Regions from separate parts of the Reinekea thalattae genome, predicted to be linked through region 2. Evidence: predicted binding sites of a transcription regulator. Region 2 holds the regulator's gene; the other holds the start of a gene.
What was found. The regulator sigma-54, encoded in region 2, starts transcription at its own class of promoters, with help from an activator protein. The targets are predictions, from matches to a motif close to TGGCACNNNNNTTGCTNT.
Positions count from the first base shown of each region.

Region 1: a site for sigma-54 is predicted at 6,419-6,436, ahead of fliE (flagellar hook-basal body complex protein FliE). Genes of this name have one in related genera too.

Region 1 covers NZ_VKAD01000001.1:466,871-478,621, forward strand. The annotation lists gene FME95_RS02165 (class I SAM-dependent methyltransferase) at 1-834, opposite strand, end outside; gene fliS (flagellar export chaperone FliS) at 1,119-1,529, shown strand; gene FME95_RS02175 (sigma-54 dependent transcriptional regulator) at 1,993-3,456, shown strand; gene FME95_RS02180 (sensor histidine kinase) at 3,643-4,866, shown strand; gene FME95_RS02185 (sigma-54-dependent transcriptional regulator) at 4,872-6,284, shown strand; gene fliE (flagellar hook-basal body complex protein FliE) at 6,551-6,985, shown strand; gene fliF (flagellar basal-body MS-ring/collar protein FliF) at 7,005-8,783, shown strand; gene fliG (flagellar motor switch protein FliG) at 8,776-9,837, shown strand; gene FME95_RS02205 (FliH/SctL family protein) at 9,865-11,208, shown strand; gene fliI (flagellar protein export ATPase FliI) at 11,192-11,751, shown strand, end outside.
Region 2 covers NZ_VKAD01000002.1:397,885-409,635, forward strand. The annotation lists gene FME95_RS12195 (heterodisulfide reductase-related iron-sulfur binding cluster) at 1-597, shown strand, start outside; gene yjgA (ribosome biogenesis factor YjgA) at 616-1,143, opposite strand; gene mgtE (magnesium transporter) at 1,168-2,526, opposite strand; gene FME95_RS12210 (HPr family phosphocarrier protein) at 2,563-2,832, opposite strand; gene rapZ (RNase adapter RapZ) at 2,829-3,701, opposite strand; gene FME95_RS12220 (PTS sugar transporter subunit IIA) at 3,730-4,182, opposite strand; gene hpf (ribosome hibernation-promoting factor, HPF/YfiA family) at 4,191-4,490, opposite strand; gene FME95_RS12230 (RNA polymerase factor sigma-54) at 4,745-6,253, opposite strand; gene lptB (LPS export ABC transporter ATP-binding protein) at 6,297-7,022, opposite strand; gene lptA (lipopolysaccharide transport periplasmic protein LptA) at 7,022-7,576, opposite strand; gene lptC (LPS export ABC transporter periplasmic protein LptC) at 7,563-8,132, opposite strand; gene FME95_RS12250 (KpsF/GutQ family sugar-phosphate isomerase) at 8,133-9,098, opposite strand; gene FME95_RS12255 (calcium/sodium antiporter) at 9,207-10,166, opposite strand; gene FME95_RS12260 (BolA family protein) at 10,377-10,607, shown strand; gene murA (UDP-N-acetylglucosamine 1-carboxyvinyltransferase) at 10,618-11,751, shown strand, end outside.

The DNA of each region.
Region 1 (11,751 bases), on a different contig from region 2:
TCGAATAATGATAATGACTTCTTCAAGGCTTTTGTCGGTCACGTATAGCTTCGCTAAGGCGAGGCTAAGCAGTGGATCAATAGCTAAGTCTTGTAAGTCTAAAACTGCGTTTGGGTTTTTTAGATCGTATTTATGCGTTAACAATGAAATGGTCAGAGGCGCTAACTTTTGGCTGTTAACGTCATCGAGCATCAGCCAGCTGATCACATCCTGTTCAAGCTCTTCTTGGTAATAATCCGCTTTGATTTGGTGAACCAAATCAAACAGCTTTGCTTGAACGTGCTGATCTTCTGGATGCACATGGAACAGCTTTCGGTACGCCTGAAAAGCGGCAACTGTTAAGCCTTTTTTATAAAGCGTGTAGGCTATTGATATTGCAGCGCGAGTCTCGTTAGGAGATATATCGAGTGCTTTGGTAAAGCATTCTAAAGCCTGATCGTAACATTGGTCGGCTAGATGCACGTGACCTAAGGAATACCAATTGCCTGCTGAGTTGGGTGCCAGACTGGTGGCTTCTTCTAGGTGTTGAAACGCAAGCGAGTAAAAGCCTTCGTCCAGTGCGATACGCCCAAGCAAATTCAAAGCGATACTGCAGCTTTGTGAATTTTTATGCTTATGTAGCGTAACTAACTGGTTGGCGTAGTCTCTAGCTTTTTGACGATGCATGGCGCAATCTTCATTGCGTGTGCTTTCTGCTAGGCTTTTCTCATAATGGTAAAGCGCATGCTGTTCTAAATTGCTCGCTGCATTGGTGTCATGATAAATGTCATCACGATTCGACGCAGTAGGCAGTTTAGTTGACCATGAATCCAAATGTTGAATTGCCTGTTCCATAACCAATACCCTTGTTTGGTTGACTCATTTATTGCCGTTTAATGAATTCTTTCGGCAACTTATGACCGCTATTTATTCAGCTCGTTACCTTTCTTTACAGTGGAGCAAAGGGCGTGCCAGAGGGGTTAATAGCCAGTGATACAGGCGAGTGTGAGAAAAAGTACTAAAATTATTCGTGCTCAGGCCGATAAGGTTTTTGTATTGATAATTTGTTGTCGCCAAGCAGCTAGATCACTTGATGATAAACAGACCAAACCGATCACGTTGGGAAATGAGGTAGATTAATGTACGCACAGGGCATTAACCAGTATAAGTCCGTTGGCACTGAGACATCGATTGTGGACGCCGATCCGCATCGTCTCATTCAGCTTTTGTTTGAAGGTGCGACGGCTCGCATTGCTGCGGCAAAGGGTCATATTGAGCGCAAAGAATATGATAAAAAGAATAATCAAATTAATTCTGCAATATCGATCGTTGGTGGTCTGCAAGATAGTTTGAATCTGGATGCTGGTGAGCTGGCTCAAAACCTTGAGCGACTCTACAACTATATGATTCGACGTCTGTTTGAAGCGAACATCCGAAACGACATTTCATTGCTAGACGAAGTTGGCGGACTATTAGGTCAAATTAAAAGCGCCTGGGATGAAATTCGTGATGAAGCCTTAGATTCATTAAAGCAGGAAGGTCGAATTTAACTTTAGCCGTTGTGGTCGTTGCAACTATCGATCGGCTTGGTTATGCATTTGATCAGCAGTGTCCTGCGTGGCAAAGGCTATTCTATCGACGAGATGGTTATTTTTTTACCGATTAGCGATTAGATAGTTATTTGATTGTTTGAGCCGTTGACGTTGATGAATTGACATAATTCAGCTGCACCATCCTACCTTTATTAACAAGTGTAATGAAATGAGAGAATGGTGCAGTCAATGCAGTTATCAATTGATCGATTTTGTGTCAATCAGATGTCGATAAAGCGCTTAAAAGTCTTGCCTGCACCGAAAACCTACCGTTTTTATCTCTGTATTACATAAAAATCAGTCATTTATTTGACTATCACTTCAAATCGCTCTTTACTTCTGTATATTAAGAATACCGATATTTTGGCAGTGTTTGTTTTTCAAGGTCAGTTCGCTGATTTGACCGTTCGAGGCTAATTAGATGTTGAAAGAAATTAAATTACTTTTAATAGATGATGACGAGCAGCGTTGTCGTGATATGAAAGTAATTCTCGATTTTTTAGGTGAAGAATTAATCACCGTGAAAGGTAAAGACTGGTTTGAGCAGGCCTCTAATGCAGTGGATTCACCAGCAAGCTTGGTTGGTGTGATGCTGGGTAGGCTGAGCGATGAACTAGAAGCGACCGTGAAAGCACTGACAGACTGGGATGCTGGCATCCCGATTATGCTTATTGCTGAGGAGCATACTGAGCTTGAGCAATTGGATGATGAGCTACGCTCTCGTGTGATCGCCAAACTTGCTATGCCGACAACCTACAACAAGTTGCTTGATACATTGCATCGCGCACAGATGTATCGAGAACAGTATAATTTGACTCGTGGTCGCGATAATCGACGTGAAGTGAATTTATTCCGTAGCTTAGTTGGCAGTAGTCGTACGGTTCAATCCGTGCGTGAAATGATGACTCAAGTTGCAGATAAAGAAGTGACGGTATTAATTACCGGTGAAAGTGGTACCGGTAAAGAGGTGGTTGCTCGTAACCTGCATTATAACTCTCATCGCCGAAATAAGCCGTTTGTGCCAATTAACTGCGGCGCGATTCCTGTTGAACTGATCGAAAGTGAACTCTTTGGTCATGAAAAGGGTGCCTTTACCGGCGCTATTACCTCCAGAGCGGGTCGGTTTGAAATGGCCGAAGGTGGTACTTTATTCTTAGATGAAATCGGTGACTTACCGCTCAACATGCAAGTGAAGTTGCTGCGAGTGTTGCAGGAAAGAACCTTTGAACGAGTTGGCGGTACGAAAACCTATACCACCGATGTTCGTGTTATTGCTGCAACTCACCGTGATCTTGAAGATATGATCACTAAAGAAACGTTCCGCGAAGATTTGTACTACCGTTTAAATGTTTTCCCGATTGAGATGCCCGCGTTGCGCGAGCGCAGTGAGGATATCCCTTTACTGCTCAATGAGTTGATTTCTCGCTTAGAGAATGAAAAGCGTGGCTCAATCCGATTTAATTCCGCTGCCATTATGAGCCTGATTCAGTACGAATGGCCAGGCAATGTCCGTGAGATGGCTAACCTGGTTGAGCGTCTAGTGATCATGCATCCCTATGGTGTTATTGGTGTGCAAGAGCTGCCGCTAAAATACCGTCAGATCGATGATGATATGGAAGAAGAAACTCTGCTGCCTAAGTCACTTATGGAATCGCTAGCGGAACATCACCCTGAGTCGACTGTCGATGGTATTCCTGCGCAGTTGCCGGTAAACGGAATTGATTTGAAAGAATATTTGACTGAATTAGAGAAAAACTTAATTCAGCAAGCCTTAGATGATGCTCAAGGTGTCGTCGCCAGAGCTGCCGAAAAACTGCATATTCGACGTACAACGTTGGTTGAGAAGATGCGTAAATACAATATTAACCGTAAAGAAGTCGCCTAGCTGCTCTTATAGTTAAAATGGTTTTCTTCTATTTAATCTAGTTTTTCTTGTGTTTAATACTGCTAATTCAACTCTAGCCCGCTTATACAGCGGGCTTTTTATTGTTTGAAAAAATAAAAAAGAAATTATAAAACTGGCATCGCCTTTGCAAACTTCAGATAAACGTCAATTATTTGAAGACTTTACATGCAAGCAGCTCAATTAACCGGCAACATCAGAAATCAGAAAACTGATCAGGTGACCGCCGACAAAAAAACCATTCAGGACTTACAGAAAGCCTTTACTGCATTTTCTGAGATGAGTCAGCATCTAACAGAAAGCTATTCTCAGCTCGAAAATAGAGTCATTGAACTCAGTGGCGAATTGGCTTCTGTTTCTGCTCAGCGCTTAGAAGAGCTCAATGAAAAAGAACAAATAGCGGACAAACTAGAAAGTTTACTTCGCCTATTACCCGCTGGTGTGATTGTGCTCGATAATCGAGGCGTCATTATTCAAGCCAACCCAACTGCCGAGAAATTATTGTCAGGTTCGTTGTTATCAACAAGCACTGGTTTGCTTGGTTTGGCTTGGGGCCGGGTGATACGAGAGGCCTTTGCGCCAAAGCAAACCGACTATCATGAAGTCAGTTTGAAAGACGGTCGCTTGGTTAAAATTGAAACCAGCCCGCTGGATAAAAAAGGTCAGCTGATACTATTAACTGATCAAACGGAAACTCGTGCATTGCAAAGTCAGGTTGCACGTCAACAGCGACTTACGGCGATGGGGCAGATGGTTGCTTCTTTAGCACATCAGGTTCGCACACCATTATCGGCTGCATTGCTGTATGCCGGAAATCTCAAAAATCCAAATTTATCGACCGAAAAACATGACATCTTTGTCGATAAATTGGTTGGGCGCTTAGATCATTTGGAGCGTCAAATTCAAGACATGCTGCTATTTGTTAAAGGCGAGTGTCAGCTAAAAGATCAGTTGCCGATTCAGGCGATCATCCAGTTACTGCAAGAGTCTGCAGAGGGTTTGCCCGCTCAGGCATTCGAAAAAATTCGTTGGCCAGTAACCCTGCCAAACGTATTTATTCAATGCCAAGCGGATGCATTAATCAGCGCCTTTATGAACCTCATTAATAACGCATTAGAGGCGTCAAACAATAAAGCAACGGTACATATTGATGCGGTACCAAAAAAAGACACGTTAGAAATTTCATTTTCTGATGAAGGTCCAGGTATGACCGAAGAGCAAATTCATAAAATTCAAGAGCCGTTTTTTACCACCAAAAGTCACGGCACAGGATTAGGTATCCCTGTGTTAATGACGACCGTTAAGGCTCACAAAGGGCATGTCAGAATACGAAGCAAAGTCGGTGTTGGCAGCCAATTCATAATTTCTTTACCAGTGGTTAAACAGGGGTAAGTGCAATGAAGATTTTAATTGTTGAAGATGATGCAAATTTACGCGAAGCGGTCAGTGATACGCTGACACTGCACGACTATGAAGTCGAATGTGCAGAGTGTGGTGAAGATGCGATACTAAAATTAAAGCAGCATTCGTTTGATTTTATTGTGTCCGATGTCAGCATGCCGGGTATGAATGGTCATGAGCTTTTAGATCATGTTCGCCAATACTATCCGCAGATACCGATGCTATTAGCAACAGCTTATGCCGCAGTAGATAAAGCAGTCGATGCCATGCAAAAGGGTGCGGTAGATTATTTAGTAAAGCCGTTTGCTCCGAATCAATTGATCGAATTGATCCAACAACATTGTGAACCGACGATTAAAGATACTCAATCACCTGTCGCGGTTGATAAAACCAGCCAGCATATGTTGGCGTTGGCGAGAAAGGTCGCTGTCAGTGACAGCACTATTTTAATTAGCGGTGAAAGCGGTACCGGTAAAGAGGTGTTGGCTCGCTATATTCATACGCATTCCGATCGCAGTGATGGTCCATTCATCGCAATTAACTGTGCGGCTATTCCAGACAATATGTTAGAAGCCACGCTTTTTGGTCACGAAAAAGGCTCCTTTACCGGTGCGGTTGCTAGTCAAGCCGGTAAGTTTGAACAGGCCAATGGCGGAACCATTCTGTTAGATGAAATTTCAGAAATGGATATCAATCTTCAGGCGAAAATTCTACGTGTATTGCAGGAAAAGGAAGTTGAGCGTATTGGCGGTCGTAAGACGATATCGTTGGATGTGCGAGTGCTGGCGACAACAAACCGTCAACTCACTGAAGAAGTGAAGGCGAACCGCTTCCGTGAAGATCTATATTATCGTTTGAGTGTTTTCCCGTTAGAGTGGCAGCCGTTGCGTAATCGTAAAGCGGATATTATTCCGTTGGCCGAGCGTTTATTAGTTAAGCATGCCAGTAAAATGCATAAATCAAACTTGCAGTTTGATGCCTCCGCTAAAGCAGCTATGTTGGATTACTCTTGGCCGGGTAATGTTCGTGAGTTAGATAATGCAATTCAACGTTGTCTAATTTTGCAATCTGGTCAAACGGTGACGGCTCAAGATTTAGGTGTAAACGGTGAACATCTAATCGATTTTGAATCGACGCGTCATTATTCCAGCGAACTTTCAAATCCTCCGACTATGGATATTGCCGAACCAATCTCATTAGTCGCTGAGAATAATGAAAGCTCGAGTATACATGTTGGCCTGAAGCACAAAGAGTTCGAGATTATTCTTGACGCATTACGTATTCATAACGGCCGTAAAAATAAAGCCGCAGATCACTTAGGGATTTCGTCACGCACCTTACGTTATAAGTTAGCCAAAATGCGTGAGCTGGGGATGAATGTTGATCAGGCAATCGCCGATATTCGTTGATCTCAGTAACCGGCTAATAAGCTGGCGGTAAATTAGACAAAAGCCTTCCAAATGGAAGGCTTTTTTATGCCTAAACGCAAATTAAAACTAAATCTTTGCCGAATAACTTAAGGTATTTAAAAAGCGGCAAATGTTGGCCTGTCAATTGCAAAGTATGTGTTGTAAGCGGAAATAGTCAGCAGAACGACAGAAAATTGTCGAGTTTTAGTCACTATTTCTAGGTATCACGAAACTTAGTTTTTTATTTGACGCGAAAGAGGTGACTCATGGTTGATAGAGTGGATATTCAAGGCGTACTTGAACAGATGCGCGCCTTAAAAGGCCAAACGAGTATTCCAAATACAACTGTCAATCCGACGGGCTTTTCCAATGCTATTGAGCAGGCTCGGCAACAGATGGGCACCGCCTCGCCATCTCGCGTCAATGAAGTAAATGAGCATCCTGATTCTGTGGTCAGTAACACACCAACCGGAGACGTTCCTTCGTTTGGTCAGATGATGGGAGCGGCCATTAATACCGTGAACCACAATCAACAGGTCGCCAATAATTTGGCGACACGTTACGAGATGGGTGATCCAAAAGTTGATCTACCCGAAGTAATGATTGCGTTGCAAAAATCCAGCGTTTCTTTTCAGGCGATGACCCAAGTGCGGAACAAGATGGTCGAAGCCTATAAAGAAATTATTAACATGACTCTCTAAGTAACGGGCAGATAAGACTATGACTCAGAACGTACCCGCTGCATCGACCACAGATATGAACGCCATGGAATCGGAGTCCGAATCCACTCAGTTGCCACAAAGCAGTGATGCACAAATACCGGTGGCGACAGAAAAAACCGACCTGATGGAAGCTGAAGATCCAAAGATCACTAAGATGCATCCAATCTTAGTTGGCTTTAATAAATTGACCATGATGCGTCAGTTTGGTTTGTTGGTGGCCTTGTCGGCGACTATTGCGTTGGCGTTAGGTGTCGTCTTGTGGATGCAGAAAGAGCGTTATCGGCCACTGATGAATAGTACCAATAGCTTTGATGCAGCCGAGCTGATCGAAGTATTGCAAGGTCAAAAAATCGACTTTGATATCGACCCTTCTAGTGGCGTTATCTTAGTCAAGCAAAGTGATTTACATGCTGCCCGTTTAGCCGTTGCAGGTGCTGGTTTATCTGATGATCAAACCGTTGGTTATGAGTTGTTGGATGAAGATCAGCCATTAGGTCAGTCGCAATTTATGGAGAATGCTCGCTATTTGCGTTCTTTAGAAGGTGAGCTAGCGCGTACCATTTCGTCGATTAATCAGGTGCGTTTAGCGCGTGTACATTTGGCTATTCCTGCTCGTTCGGTATTTGTTCGTAATCAACGCGAACCAACCGCTTCTGTTTTTGTAGAATTGTATGCCGGTGCGGAACTCGACAACAGTTCCGTTAAAGCGGTTCGAAATTTGGTATCAACATCGATTCCAGAACTGAAAGATGAAAATGTATCTATCGTCGATCAGCGTGGGCGCTTATTAAGCGACAGCGAAGAAAATTTAGAAGATGAAATGACCAATCGTCAGTTCGACTATCAGCGTCGAATTGAAGAAAATCTGGTCAGTCGAATTAACTCCATATTGTCGCCGATCTTAGGGACTGAAAAATTTCAGGCGGAAGTTTCGGCCGATATCGACTTCACTAAAGTTGAACAAGCTGAAGAGCTTTATAACCCAGATCTCATTGCATTACGTAGTGAACAAACGATAGAAGAAGAACGCGTTAATGAGCCAGAAGGCGGAATCCCAGGTGCGCTTTCTAATCAACCACCAACTGATGCAGAAGCACCGGAAGTTGTTGAAGGCGGTGAGGGCGGCGCTACTATTCCTCGTTCTAGTCGAGATGAAGCAACACGTAACTATGAAGTAGATCGAACACTCAGTTACACCCAATTCCAACAGGGTCGAGTGCGTCGTTTAACCGTTGCTGTTGTTATCGATGATATTAAAGTATTAGATCCAGAAACCGGCGAGCTTGTTGAGCAGGAGTGGGATCCAGAATCCATCTTGCGATTACGAACCCTAGTACAAGATGCGGTTGGCTATGACGCCAGTCGAGGTGATAGTATTAATGTTATTAACTCGACGTTCCTAGGTGTCGGCGACGATCTAGAACCAGAGCCGTTCTATACTCAACCATGGTTCTGGGAAGTGTTAAAATACTTTGGCACTGGGTTGTTTTTACTCATATTATTGTTTGGTGTGATTCGCCCAGCCTTCAGAAACTTGACTGCCAGTGGTGAAGAAGACCTTCAGGACAGCCTAGAAGATGCCGCATTAGCGAATTTGGATGTCGATGAAGACCTAATTTCCGACGATAGGGTGACGCTCAGCACTGCTGATGACTTCACCTTACCGGGCCCATCAGAAAGCTTTGAGCGACAGCTGGAAGCCTTGCGAGGGCTCATTGCAGATGACCCAGGTCGTGTCGCCTTGGTCTTAAAACGATGGATTATGGCTGATGACTGAGAATACTAACTTACCCGCTGCAACGCAGGCCGAGCTTGGTGAACTAGAGCGAGCCCTTGATGGCGTGCCAATGCGCACCCGTGCTGCCATGTTATTAATGACTGTTGGTGAAACAGATGCAGCAGAAGTGCTTAAACACCTAGGTCCAAAAGAAGTACAGCGTGTTGGTACAGCGATGTCGACCATGCCTGAGTTGCGACAAGAGCAGATCGAAGGTGCGGTACGTTTGTTCTTAGAGGAAGTTGGCGGTCAGTCTGGTTTAGGCGTTGGGGCAAACGACTATATCCGCAATATGTTGACTCAAGCATTAGGTGACGAAAAAGCAGCCGGCCTGATCGATCGAATTATTTTAGGGGGTAATACCACCGGTCTGGATACCTTAAAATGGATGGATGCCCGAGCAGTTGCTGATGTTATCCGTAACGAACACCCTCAGATCCAAACCATTGTATTAGCCTATCTCGACGCCGACCAAGCCAGTGATGTCTTGGCGTTATTCCCTGAAAAAGTTCGCTTAGACATTATTATGCGGGTTGCGTCCTTAGAAAGTGTGCAACCAGCAGCCTTACAAGAATTGAACAATATTCTAGAGAAACAATTCTCTTCCAGTGCAGGTACTCAGGCTCAGACGTTGGGTGGTGTTAAAACTGCGGCTGAAATCATGAACTACCTAGATTCCAGCGTTGAAACAGAACTTATGGACGGCATTAAAGAAGTCGATGAAGACTTGGCGACTGAAATTTCTGACCTCATGTTTGTGTTTGATAACCTGATTGATTTGGATGATCGTGGTATTCAGGCGCTGTTACGTGAAGTCTCTACCGAGTCGCTGAAGATCGCCCTTCGTGGTGCTGAGAATGATCTGGCGAATAAAATCCTGGATAACATGTCTCGTCGAGCTGCAGAAATTCTGCGTGATGACATGGAATCAATGGGACCAATTAAAGTCTCTGAAGTGGAAGTGGCACAAAAAGAAATTCTTGGCATTGCTCGCAGAATGTCTGATGCTGGTGAAATCGCATTGGGTGGCGCTGGCGGTGAGGACATGCTGTAATCACCAGCCTAATGAAAGGAGCCAATTGTGTCGTCAACCTCGAACTTAACGTCTCGTAAATCACTCGGAAAAAACGCATCGACAAAAGCAGAAAGCGTTGCGTTGCCTCGATGGGACCGACACGGCAATCTAATTTCCAGCCCTAAACGTCCAGAAGCTGAAGTTACAGTAGAAAATGTTGAAGAGCAGGTAAAGCTTCCTACCGTTGCGGAATTGGAAAAAATTACCGAACAGGCTTATAACGAAGGTTTTGAGCAGGGCTATGAACAGGGCATGGCTCAGGGGCAAAAAAAAGGCCTCGAACAAGGCTATGCCGAAGGTTTTACTAAGGGTGAAACGGAAGGACAAACCCAAGGCTTTGATAAGGGTTATGAGGAAGCCTTGCAGAAAGGCGAACTGGAAAGCCAAAAGAAAGTCGATCTATTCCATTCTGTTGCTGATGCGATGAGCCAGCAGCTTATTCAAGAAGAAACTGAATTAAAAGAAGCGGTGCTGGCGCTGAGTCTGCGTATTGCTAAGCAAGTGCTGCTTGAAGAATTAGCGGTTAATCAAGAACACATTAAACGGATCGTTCATGCAGCTGTGCAGGCGTTGCCGAACCCTGATGAGAAGCTCGTTATCTACACTAATAGTGCAGATGCAGAATTAGTGCGTTCCATCGCCGAGGAAAACTGGCGTGTTGCCGAAAACGATAATGTCGCCAGCGGCGGCTGCCAGGTAAAAAGTGATACTAGCTATGTCGACTACAGCATTGATCGGCGCTTTGATACCGCGGTGGCTCAGCTGATGACGTTACCGAGTCAGCCTTTATCGGAGCAGCATAAAGCCCCGATATCTGAACAGCCATTGGCCGATGTTCTAGAAAATACCGCTGCTGCCCAAGCGGAGCTTACGGATCCACAACAGCCTTTAGTCGATACAACGGAAGAGTCTACCGCAGACAGTCTGAGCTCAGATTCGTCACTAAATCCCGAGCAGGAATCTACACTGGAGCAACCGTCGACAGCATCGCTCAATGCTCAGGCGGAGCAAGAAATAACCGATGATGTCACTGAGCAGCAATCAGCCAAGAATGAACTAGCTGGCGATGAATCAGCTGAGCACGAACTAGCTGAAGATGGCTCAACAGAAGATTATTCAGCCAGTAACGAGCAGGCGGACGAAGAGTTTGTTGCTTCAGAAATAACTGTAGATACCCGTGACTCTCAACTGAACGACTCACTGGAATCATCAATTAATCAAGAAGCTGAGTCGACAACTCAAGAACCTATTTCTGAATCATCACAAGAGCCGATAGATCAAGAGCCATCAGTCCAAGAGCCGTCAACCCAAGAACCAATAGATCAAGTTAAGCATGACCAGCCCGATTAGCGATTACCTTAAAGACTGTGAACAGTGGGTGACTCCTCCAGAGCCTGTTGCGCAAGGGCGATTGACTCGAATGGTTGGTTTAACGCTCGAAGCCGTAGGCCTGAATACCTCTATTGGTCAGCGTTGTCAGGTAATCGATGGCGACCAAATAGTTGAAGCTGAAGTCGTCGGCTTTCATGACAAACAAACCTTTCTTATGCCGGTTCAGGCCGTACATTCGCTACGCGCAGGCGCCAAGGTTGTACCGCTAGCCTCATCGAATCAATTGGTTATCGGTGACGAGTTGCTTGGCCGAGTACTTAATGGCTTTGGTGAACCGATCGATGGCAAAGGGCCGCTGAATTGCCGTGTTCAACAGAGCTTAAGTGGTTCTTATATTAATCCCTTGCACCGAGAGCCCATTCGCAAGCCATTGGATGTTGGTATTCGTTGCATTAATTCTATGCTGACTGTTGGTCGCGGCCAACGGTTAGGCTTATTTGCCGGTTCCGGTGTTGGTAAATCGGTATTGTTGGGCATGATGACGCGCTTTACCGATGCCGA
Region 2 (11,751 bases):
GTTTATCCACAACCCACTCGCGGCTTGTGCTGTGGTGCTTATCTTAGACATAAAGGGTTGGCTGATGCTGCTGATCAGATGCAAGAAGAATTAATTTCAACCCTATGGGAAGTTTCCAGTGCAGGTCGTTATCCGGTATTAGCCGATACCAGCGCATGTAGCGAAGCCCTAATGGCTCAAGCGCGTGCACGCGGTATTCACCTTTACGAAAGCTCAGAGTTTATTGATAAGTTTTTACTGGATCGATTAGATATTACACCGGAGATACAGCGTGTTGCGGTATTTGTCAGCTGTGCCACACGCCAGCTAGGCGTTGAATCGAGCTTTTATCGAGTGGTTGATAAATTAACACCCGATTGGGTTGAGCCGGATGGTATTGATTGCTGTGGTAGCGTTGGGGATCAAGCCTTTACTCAGCCAGAGCGAGCTCAGCATGCGCTGGCTTACTTACCTTTCCAGATCGATACCTGTGCTTACGGTATTTCTAACAATCGTATGTGTGAAATTAGCTTAAGTCGCTATGGCGAACTGACCTTTTATTCTCTGTTTGAAATATTGGATCGATGCTCGCAAGGCCGCCAGAGCAGCTCAAGCTGAGCGCTCTGGTCAGTTGGATCAGGCTAAAAGCGTTTCTTTTACCAGCTGTAGAATCTTTTTGGTGTTTTTACCCGCTTTGATCTGATCTTGGCTAGAAAAGTCGTCACTTTGTTCTTTTTGGGCCGAGCGGATCAGCGCTCGCAATTGTTGCCGATCAGTTTCTGGATGCTGATCGATCCATTGACCTAAGGCGTCCGTCGACGTTAATAGCTTATAGCGCCATAATTCAGCCTGGTTTTGAATGCGTTGATAATAGTCTGACGAAGGGTCGAGTTTATCGAGGCAGAGTTGGATAGCTTCGATATCCAAGTTTCTCATCAGCTTACCGATGTATTGCAGATGTCGACGCATCGCTTCATTACTTTTAATGCGCTTACTTTCTTCAATCGCGGCAAACATTTCATCATTTAATGGAAAAGACGCAAGCTCAGAGGCTTTAACACGTAAAAGTTGCTCGCCCATTTGCTGCAATTTATGCATGTCTTTTTTAATTTCGGTCTTACTGACCCAAATAATGTCATCGTTATCGGGCGTGGAATCTGTCATAAATTGGTTACCTAGGGCTTATCTTTAGAGTAAAAATGCGGTTGCTAGACCCAAAAAGGTCAAAAAACCAAATACATCGGTGAGTGTGGTTAAAATAACGCTACCGGAAAGTGCAGGGTCAATGTTAGCGGATTTTAAGACAAACGGCAGCAAGGTTCCTGAAAGAACGGCTAAGCAGATGTTTACCAAGATTGCCGCAGCGATGACCAAAGCCAATGAAACGCTGTGATACCAACCGACGGTAATAGCGCCAATCACCAATGCCCACAGGCCGCCATTGAGCAAACCAACTCCTAGCTCACGAAGTAGCATCCAGCGTAAATTACCGCGTGTTATATGGCCGGTGGCCATGCCGCGAATTATAAGCGTCAGTGTTTGGCTGCCAGCGATACCGCCCATGCTGGCCACAACAGGACTCAGCACTGCCAGTGCGACAATCTGTGCTATCGAGGTTTCAAATCGACTCATCACAGCTGCAGCAATAAAGGCGGTTGCCATGTTAATGCCGAGCCAAACCGCACGTTCACGGCTACTTTTGACGACTGGCGCAAAGATATCACCCTCTTCATCAAGACCGGCCATGCTGAGCATGTTGTGATCGGCGTTCTCTCGGATAACATCGACCACGTCATCGATGGTAATGCGGCCAATGAGAATGCCTTCAGCGTTGATAACCGGTGCTGAGACTAGATCGTGACGTTCAAATACCTGCGCTACTTCTTCTTCGTCGGCGTATGCGTCAATGCCCTTGATGTCGCTGGACATTATATTGCTCACTAATTCATCAGGGCGATTGGTCAGCAATTGAGTGATGGCTAAAGAGCCTTGGTAATTGAGGTTTCGGTCAGTGACCCAAACTCGGTCTAAAGATTCTGGCAAGGACAGTTTGCGTAAATAGCGCAACACCGTTTCAACGTTAACATCGGCACGCACCATGATTAAATCGGTATTCATTAAGCCGCCGGCGGTGTCTTCAGGGTAGGCGAGTAGGCCTTCGACCTGAGCACGTTCTTGGATTGGCAGCAGTTGCAGAACCCGATCTGAGACGTCTGGCGATATATGTTGCAGCATGTCTGCAAGATCATCGCTTTCAATATTCTGAATCGTCTCGACAATCTCTTCGGCTGACATCTTGCCTAATAGGGCTTGCTGGATGTCGTCATTTAAGTGAGTTAGGACATCACCTTGATTGTCTTCGCTGATGAAGCTCCACAGTAGAATCCGTGTTTTTGAGGGTGTCGACTCAAGTAAGTGAGCAAGATCAACGGTCGATAGGTTGTGGTTAAACAGGGTTTCGATAGCCGTGAAATCGCCGCTATCGATGGCTTTATAAATTAGCGATCGATACTGGTCAAAGATTGCGTCGTTAGAACCAGAGTGCATGAAGGGTTACTGTCCTTGAGTGATATTCAGTGGCGACTATTCGTCTTCATCGAATCGATTATTAATTAACGCCGAAACCTGTTGCCAGGCTTCAATTTCGTCGCTGCCTTCTAATGTGCAAACAATTTCGGTGCCTTGGGTTGCTGCTAACATCATGATCGACATAATGCTCTTGGCGTCAGCTTGACGAGCGCCTTTACTGATGTGTATTTGGCTTTCAAACTGGCTGGCAGTATTGACCAGCTTTGCAGCCGCGCGAGCGTGTAATCCCAATTTATTAATGATGGTAATGGTTTGCTCAATCAATCGGTGTCCTGCCCTAAATCTCGGTGTCTAATCTGGATCGATGCGTAGTCTGTTTGGAAGGCTGCAAACAGCCGCTCGGCTAAATAGACTGATCGATGCTGACCGCCGGTACAGCCAATGGCTACAGTCAGATAGCTGCGCTGGTTTTTTTCGTACTCCGGTAACCAACGCTGCATGTAATTAAAAATATCTTGATACATTAAATTCACTGAGGCTTCTTTTTCTAAGAATGCCTGAATGGGTTGGTCTTTGCCGGTGAACTGGCGCAAGTTCTTATCCCAATAGGGGTTTGGCAGGCAGCGTACATCAAAGACTAAATCGGTATCTTTCGGAAGCCCGTGTTTAAAGCCGAAGCTCATAAATTGCAAGGCTAGGCCGGTCGGCTTTTCAATCAGTTGCTGCTTGATCTGCAAACGTAAGTCTTGCACCGATAGCGCACTGGTATCAATACGTAAATTACAACAGCTGGCGATAGGTCCGAGAAGTTTGGTCTCGCTCTCAATCGCTTCGGCTAAAGAGTGTGACTGATCTGTCAGTGGGTGTTTACGCCGAGTAGCACTGAAGCGCTGTAATAAAATAGAGTCGTCAGCATCTAAAAACACCACTTCCACTGCAACGGAGCTGCTGATGTTTTGCAGTATCGCCGGTAGAGTACTGATGCTGTCGGTGGAATTACGTGCATCAATACAGACCGCGGCTTTGCGGCTGTTTGGATTGCTCGACATCCAGTTGATGAGTTCCGGTAAAAGCGCTGGCGGTAGGTTATCAATACAGTTATAACCGGCGTCTTCTAGGCTGTTGAGCACGGTAGATTTGCCCGAGCCTGAACGACCGCTGATTAAGATCAAACGAAAGTCTGTCGACGTCATGTGATTGCCCAATCGGTTACTGGTGAGGTTAGTTTCCAATAAAGTGATTGTATAAGTCTAGAGGTGTTTGGCTGCTTTTAATATTAGCCAAGGCTTCAGGATTGCTAACTTGCTCGACCACACTGGCCAGCAGTTGAAGGTGATCATCGGTGGCTTCAACAGGCACCACTAAAGCGAAGATAAGGTCTACCTGCTGTTTGTCGATAGAATCAAAATCGACAGCCTCAGGTATTTTTATCAGAGCCGCAACCGGTGAGGTAAGGCCTTCTAAACGACAGTGAGGCACAGCAAAGCCAGAACCAATTCCTGTACTGCCTAATCGCTCACGCGCAATTAATTGATCAAAAAGATCGAGTTCTGAAACGCCGTCGAGCGTCGAAGATAGACGCTCGGCGATGGTTTGGAGGATGCGTTTTTTACTGGCGCCAAAACTTTCCATATAGGTTTGTTCGGCGCTCAGTATTTGACTCAGTTGAATCATTTAAGCAGTTAATTTCCCTGTTTGTGCGCAATGTTTTTTTCTTTGCGCTTAATGAGTTGCCGATCTAGTTTGTCGTTGAGTAGATCGATCGCGGCGTAGAGGTCATCGTGAACAGCATCAGCGTGTACTTGGCCTCCTTTTACGTTAATGGATGCTTCGGCCTTTTGTCTTTCTTTTTCAACACTTAGCGTTATTTGAATATTACCCATCTGGTCGAAGTGACGTTCCAATTTATCTAGTTTGCTTGAAACGTAGTTATGTAGAGATTCAGTAACTTCGACGTGGTGTCCGCTAATATTAACTTGCATAGGCTGCTCCTTTATTATTGCAGTTTTGGCAGGCTCTTAACGGGTCAGTGACCTGTTAGATGTGCCATGTAGATCGCTTACTGAGTAAGAGACCCATTCGACTAACAACTGATGCTATTAGCCGTTATACAACTGTATTTGTTAGAAGTGAGATGTCAGCGATAACTTACTGACTTCTTCGTTTAACAGGACCTACCTATAAATATTGCTGTTGCGTTAGAAAACATCAAGCGATATAGCCATTATTTTTGCATTTAAATTAAACTCTTACGTTCGTTTGACGGAGGAATGTTCATTGCTTCGCGGTATTTAGCAATGGTGCGCCGCGCCACTTGGATACCTTGCTCGCCCAGTAAGGTAGCGATTTTTGAATCGCTTAAAGGCTTACGTGGGTTTTCAGCGGCAATTAATTTTTTAATCAGTGCTCGAATCGCAGTACTTGAACATTCACCGCCAGAGTCGGTGCTGACGTGGCTACTGAAGAAATACTTCAACTCATACAGGCCACGAGGCGTATGCATGTATTTTTGTGTAGTGACACGAGAAATGGTTGATTCGTGCATGCCGACCGCTTCGGCAATGTCGTGCAACACCAGAGGTTTCATAGCTTCGTCGCCGTACTCTAAGAAGTTACGTTGATGCTCAACAATGGTGGTTGCGACCTTTAGTAAGGTTTCGTTTCGACTTTGCAAGCTCTTAATAAACCACTTGGCTTCTTGTAAGTGATCTTTTAAGTAGGTGTTGTCGGTTGAGTTATCGGCTCGCTTGACCATTGAGGCGTAAGACGAGTTGACCTTGAGTTTTGGCGCAATTTCTGGATTCAGCTCGACCAACCAACGATTGTTTTCTATATCTTTCGAGACAATAACATCCGGAATGACATATTCAGATTTACTGGATTCAACAGACGCACCTGGGTGTGGGTTAAGCGTTTGAATCAGTAAAAAGACTTCTCTAAGCTCTGCTTCTTTAATTCGCAGTTTACGCATGAGTTGTGCAAAGTCTTTGGTGCCTAATAGCTCGATATGGTTTTCAACGACTTTAATGGCAACATCACGATAAGGCGTTTCAGCAGGTAACTGCTTTAATTGAATTGCTAAACAGTCGGCCAAGTTCGCAGCACAGACACCCGGTGGATCAAACTGTTGTAAGCGGTGCAGGACGGCGTCAACTTCGTCGGTATCAAGTGGGTCTTCTTCACTGGAAAGGCCTTCTTGTAAGCCTTCAAAAATATCTTCAATACCGGTAGAAAGGTAACCCTTTTCGTCGACGCTTTCTAAGATGGCTTCGGCTATGATGCGGTCTTTATCCGACATCGGAGTGAGGTTAAGTTGCCAATTAAGATGATCGATTAATGAGTCTGTCGAGCCGTAGATGTTTTCGAGATTGTAATCATCGTCGGCAGAAGCAATACCATGACTGGTCGGCGTATGGGTATAGATATCGTCCCAAGAGCTGTCGACAGCCAGTTCGTCAGGAATGGTTTCTTGCACCGAAAGTTCTTGTGTTGATTGATCTGGTGCTTCGTTGGCTTTTTCGGCAGGTTCTGAATGGCTTTGTTCATTTGATGCGTTTTGATTGGCGACATCATTGGCGGAAGCGACTTCGTCTTCTTTTACTTCCAGCATAGGGTTGGTATCCAACGCCTGCTGGATTTCTTGTTGCAAGTCTAGTGTCGAGAGTTGCAATAATTTAATGGCCTGTTGCAGCTGAGGTGTCATGGTCAGCTGTTGGCCCATTTTTATCTGTAAAGACGTCTTCATACTGGCTTTTTACTCATTCATTGCAGGCCGTGGCCATGCCTATTTACAGTGTGAAATTATCACCTAAGTATACCTCGCGTACCGTCCTATTACTGAGCACTTCTTCAGCAGTCCCTTCAGCAATGATGTGACCATTGCCGACGATATAGGCTTTTTCACAAATGTCTAAGGTTTCTCGAACATTGTGATCGGTAATCAGTACGGCGATACCGCGTTTCTGTAAGTGGTAGATGATTTCTTTGATATCACCGACCGAAATTGGATCAACACCCGCAAAGGGTTCATCCAATAAAAGAACTTTTGGCTCAGTCGCCAGTGCACGTGCAATTTCAACTCGCCTGCGCTCACCACCTGACAGTGCCATTCCTAGGCTCTTGCGAATATGGGTGACGTTGAATTCATTTAATAGGCTTTCTAATTGTTCCTTTTGTTGTTGCTTGGTTAAGTCCTTACGTGTTTCCAATACCGATAAAATATTGTTTTCAACAGACAGCTTTCTAAAGATGGACGCGTCTTGTGGTAAATAACCAATGCCTTTTTTGGCTCGAGCATGCATAGGTAATTTTGAAATGGCTTGACCATCGATGGTCACGGTGCCTTGGTCGAGAGTCACGAGACCAACGATCATATAAAAACAGGTAGTCTTACCGGCACCATTAGGGCCGAGTAAGCCAACAATTTGAGCGGCTTCTACTTCAATGCTGACATCAACCACAACGGGGCGCTTTTTATAGCTTTTGGCTAGGTTACGAGCTTCGAGTAAGGCCATTATTCAGTGCTTCCCGGTAACAGTAATAGCTCGGCCTGTTCATCGTCCTGATTACCAGATAGCGAGCGAGCCGATTGGATCGTGACTTGGCCTGTGGCTGCCTGATATTCAATCTGTTCACCGCGTGCTTCATTACCCGACTGAGTAATGCGAGCCTCGCCAAGGGTAATGATGATGTCGGTTGCAGGAAAAAACTCAACCTGGTTGCCATTAACTTCCACCATGTCACTACCGAGCTGTGGTATATCGGTAAAGATTGCAGGGGTGCCAGTGGCTTTGATGTAGCTTAATTCGTTGGTGTCTGGGTCTGTTTCTATCACCACCTGATCGGCAAGAATCTCTAAGTTGCCTTGGGTGATAACGACATTGCCAGTCAGAATGCTGATCCCAGTGTTGATGTCAAAGCTATTGCTATCGGCTTTACCGGTGATGGGCAGCTCTCGGTCTTCGGGTAATGCCAGTGCGGTAGCGCTGAGCAGTCCGTAGCAAAGGGCCATTGCGCAGTAAAGCAAACGGCGATTACGCAATGATGTGTGAGACCTAGTTAGGCTCATAATAAAAAGTCACCTCATCGATCAGGTTGATGATTGGGTTTGCGTCACTCAAATCTGCAGTCATACCGATAGCATTGCTGCGACTATTGCCTTGGCGGATTTCAACGGGTAAATCCGTTTCTACCCACTGGCCGCTTTGCGTTGCTTTGACATAGTCGCTGACAATGCTGGTTGCAAGGCGTTCAGTCTGTTCGACCATCGTCACATCGATAAAGAATTCAACGTCGTCATTATCATACAAAACGGCGCGGTTGGCTGTAATTTTCCAGTCATTCCGGTCGTTATTTAGAATGGTGATATCCGGTTGATTTAACAGTGTTTCGCCTAACTCTTGATAAATTGCAACATCTGTTGACTCGATATAAACCAAGGCTTCGCCAGCGCTGTTATAGCGAGTCAATTTCATATCTGTCATGTAGATATTGGGTGTTTGTTCGGGTAGTTCGAAAGCGGTGTCGGTAGTGGATTCTTTATCCTTGCCTGCAAGCCACGCAAAACCAGCACCGACAACAATGGCCGTTGCTAGAAGTAGGTGATGACGTTGCAGGCGAGGCATTTAAGCAACTCCTGCTTTGAGAATGTCGTGCATGTGGACGACGCCAGCGACATGCTTGTCTTGCATCACCACCAAGGAGGTGATCTTTTTCGATTCCATGGTAAACAATGCTTGGGTGGCCAGTTGGTCAACACCTATCGTTGCTGGCGTTTTGTGCATAACGTCTTTTATGGCGGTGTTTTTAAAGTCGATATCTTTGTCGATAGCGCGTCTAAGGTCGCCGTCAGTGAATACGCCCATTAGCTTGCCTTGATCTTGAACCGTCACCATGCCAAGGCTCTTATGAGTCATTTCAAGTAAGGCATCAAATACCGAGGTTTCAGGGCTTACTACAGGTATGCGTTCGTCAGCGTGCATAATGTCGGCAACCTTTAACAGCAGTTTGCGTCCTAGGCTACCGCCCGGATGAGAAAATGCAAATTGCTCAGCAGTGAAACCGCGCATTTCGAGTAATGCTATCGCCAAGGCATCGCCCATCACTAGGGCTGCAGTGGTCGATGAAGTTGGTGCTAGGTTTAAAGGGCAGGCTTCTTGTTCAACGCCGCAATAGAGGTGAGCATCAGAGGATGTCGCCAGTGTGCTGTTTGGGTTGCCAGAAAAGCCGATCAGTTTGGCGCCTAGCCGCTTGATTAATGGCAGTAGCGCGACTAACTCGGGTACTTCACCAGAATTAGACAGTGCAATCACGACATCGTCGCCGGTAATCATGCCCATATCGCCGTGACTGGCTTCTCCTGGATGAACAAAAAATGCGGGTGTGCCAGTACTGGCAAGTGTTGCCGCTATTTTATTACTGATGTGTCCAGACTTACCCATGCCGGTAACAATAACGCGGCCTTTGCAGTTAATAACTAGATCGCAAGCCAGCTCGAATTGGTCATCGAGTTTCTGGCTCAAAGCCAAAAGTGCGTCGATTTCGAGTTTAAAGGTGCGCTGAGCAAGTTCCAGTACAGAAAGTTGGGTCATGATGTCACTGTTCGCTTATGAATATATTTGATGAGTGGGTGTTAGGTGTTTATCGCAACCGACTCGATCGCATGCAGCGACCGAGCAAGTTAAAAGATTGTCTCGGTGCTACATGGCAGCTTGATAAGCAAGGTACCCATAAGCGCCGTACATTACAACAAAAATCGTGCCAATAGGGCGGCCTAATGATTTTCCGCGTCGACCTTGAATAATTAATAGTCCAAATAGCACGGCGCTGATGCCAAGCATAAAGGCATAATCGCGGTTGAAAATCTCGGCGCTGAAGCTGTTGGGTCTAAGCAGGGCCGGCACGGCAACAACAGCCAGCAGGTTAAAGATATTGGAGCCTAAAATATTGCCAATGGCGATATCGTGGTGCTTTTTAATTGCACTCATCGCAGAGGCTGCAAGTTCAGGCAAACTGGTGCCGATTGCAATGATGGTCGCGCCGATGATGGCATCGCTAATGCCGTATTGGTTAGCAATACCGACAGCTCCCCAAACCAACGCTCGGGCACTGAAGATAAGAACGGCTAAGCCAACAATAAACCACAGAATGGCGACAGGAGTAGACATGTCATTAGGGATTTCTTCTTCAAATTCAGCATCAGGCTGCTCGGCAGTTTTGTTCTGATGGTAAATCCAAGCCAAAAACGTCACCAATGCCGCCAGTAATAAAATACCTTCATAAAAGGCCAGCGTAAGATTAAATAGCAGGATGCCGATGGCCAGTGATACCGCCATCATAATAAGGTTTTCGTTAGTGATTAAACGCTTACTGACTGGGATCGGTGCTATCAGGGCTGTCACGCCCAAGACTAAACCAATGTTGGCAATGTTTGAGCCGATGGCGTTGCCCAGTGCCATATCGATTCTATTTTCAAGTGACATTAAGGCTGCGGCGATAATCTCAGGTGCGGATGTGCCTAACGATACGATGGTGACGCCAATAATGATGTGTGGCACGCCAAAGTTATTGGCAATGGCGGCACTGCCTGCAACAAAGCGATCGGCGCTGAGCACTAAAAAAATAAGACCAACAATTATCGCAACGGAGAACATAAGCATCACAGGCTACCTTTTTTATTGTTTAGTGGGATTTCCATTATTAATGAAAGTTTAACTGTTTGTTCTGATGGAGCAGCGCATTTAACGGACTTTGCCTACTAATTGCAATAATTGTCGTCAATGCTTGGGCTTATTCGTCGCTAGGCTTCCCGATTGGTCAATAGTTGGCGTATAATCCTCGCCCTTTTTAATTAGATAGTGGAACACCTTATGACAGCTGAAGACCTAAAAGCCATGCTACAGGCAGAATTTGCCGGAGCACAAATAGACGTTATGGGTGAAGGTGCTAATTATTCAGTCAAGGTGGTATCCGATCTATTTGAATCAAAGCGCGCAGTTCAACGCCAACAGATGGTATATGCCGTGCTAAATAATGTTATTGCTTCTGGTGAAGTGCATGCAGTAACGATGGATTTAAAAACAAACGCAGAAGCAGGTTGAGGAACATTCATTGGATAAGCTTTTAATTACCGGTGGCGCAACGCTGTCGGGCGAGATTCGCATTTCAGGTGCTAAAAACGCCGCGCTACCTATTTTAGCATCGTCATTGTTGACTAAAGAGCCGGTTGTATACAGTAACTTACCGCATTTGAACGATATCACCACCATGATCAGCCTGTTGGGATCAATGGGCGTGTCAGTGGTGTTAAACGAAGATATGAGTGTTGAAATCAGCACTGAAACCATTAAAGAGTTGACGGCACCTTACGATCTGGTCAGCACCATGCGTGCCTCGATTGTTGTGTTGGGGCCATTGTTGGCTCACTTTGGTCAGGCGCGAGTTTCTTTGCCTGGCGGCTGTGCTATCGGCAGTCGTCCGGTGGATCTACACATTAAAGGCATGGAAGCACTTGGCGCAACAGTTGAAGTTGAAGATGGCTACATTAATGCAAGCTGTGAAGGTGGCTTAAAGGGCGCGCATATCTTCTTCGATAAAGTTACTGTGCTGGGTACAGAGAATGTCATGATGGCGGCAACATTAGCTAAAGGTACGACGGTTTTAGAGAATGCCGCTAAAGAACCAGAAGTTGTTGACTTAGCCAACTGCTTGATTGCCATGGGTGCCAAAATATCTGGTGCCGGTACCGACACCATTACTATTGAAGGTGTTGAATCGTTACACGGCTGTCATCACCGCGTTATTCCAGACCGTATCGAAGCGGGTACTTATCTTGTCGCCGGTGCTATTGCTGGTGGCCGTGTGCGCATTAAAGAAGTAATCCCTGAGCATCTGGATGCAGTGATTATGAAGCTAAAAGAGGCTGGCGCTCAGTTGAGTCAGGGTGATGATTGGATTGAAATCGACATGAACGATTGCACCTTGAAAGCGGTTGATATTCGTACGGCACCTTACCCAGCGTTTCCGACCGATATGCAGGCGCAATTTACTCTGTTGAATGCTGTTGCCGAAGGCACAGGAACGGTTGAAGAAACCGTCTTTGAAAACCGCTTTATGCACATCAATGAGCTAGAGCGCATGGGCGCAAAAGCCAAAATTAAGGGCAATACCGTTGTCATTAAAGGCCTGACAGGTCAGAAAGGCTTGAAGGGCGCACGTGTTATGGCCACTGATTTACGGGCTTCG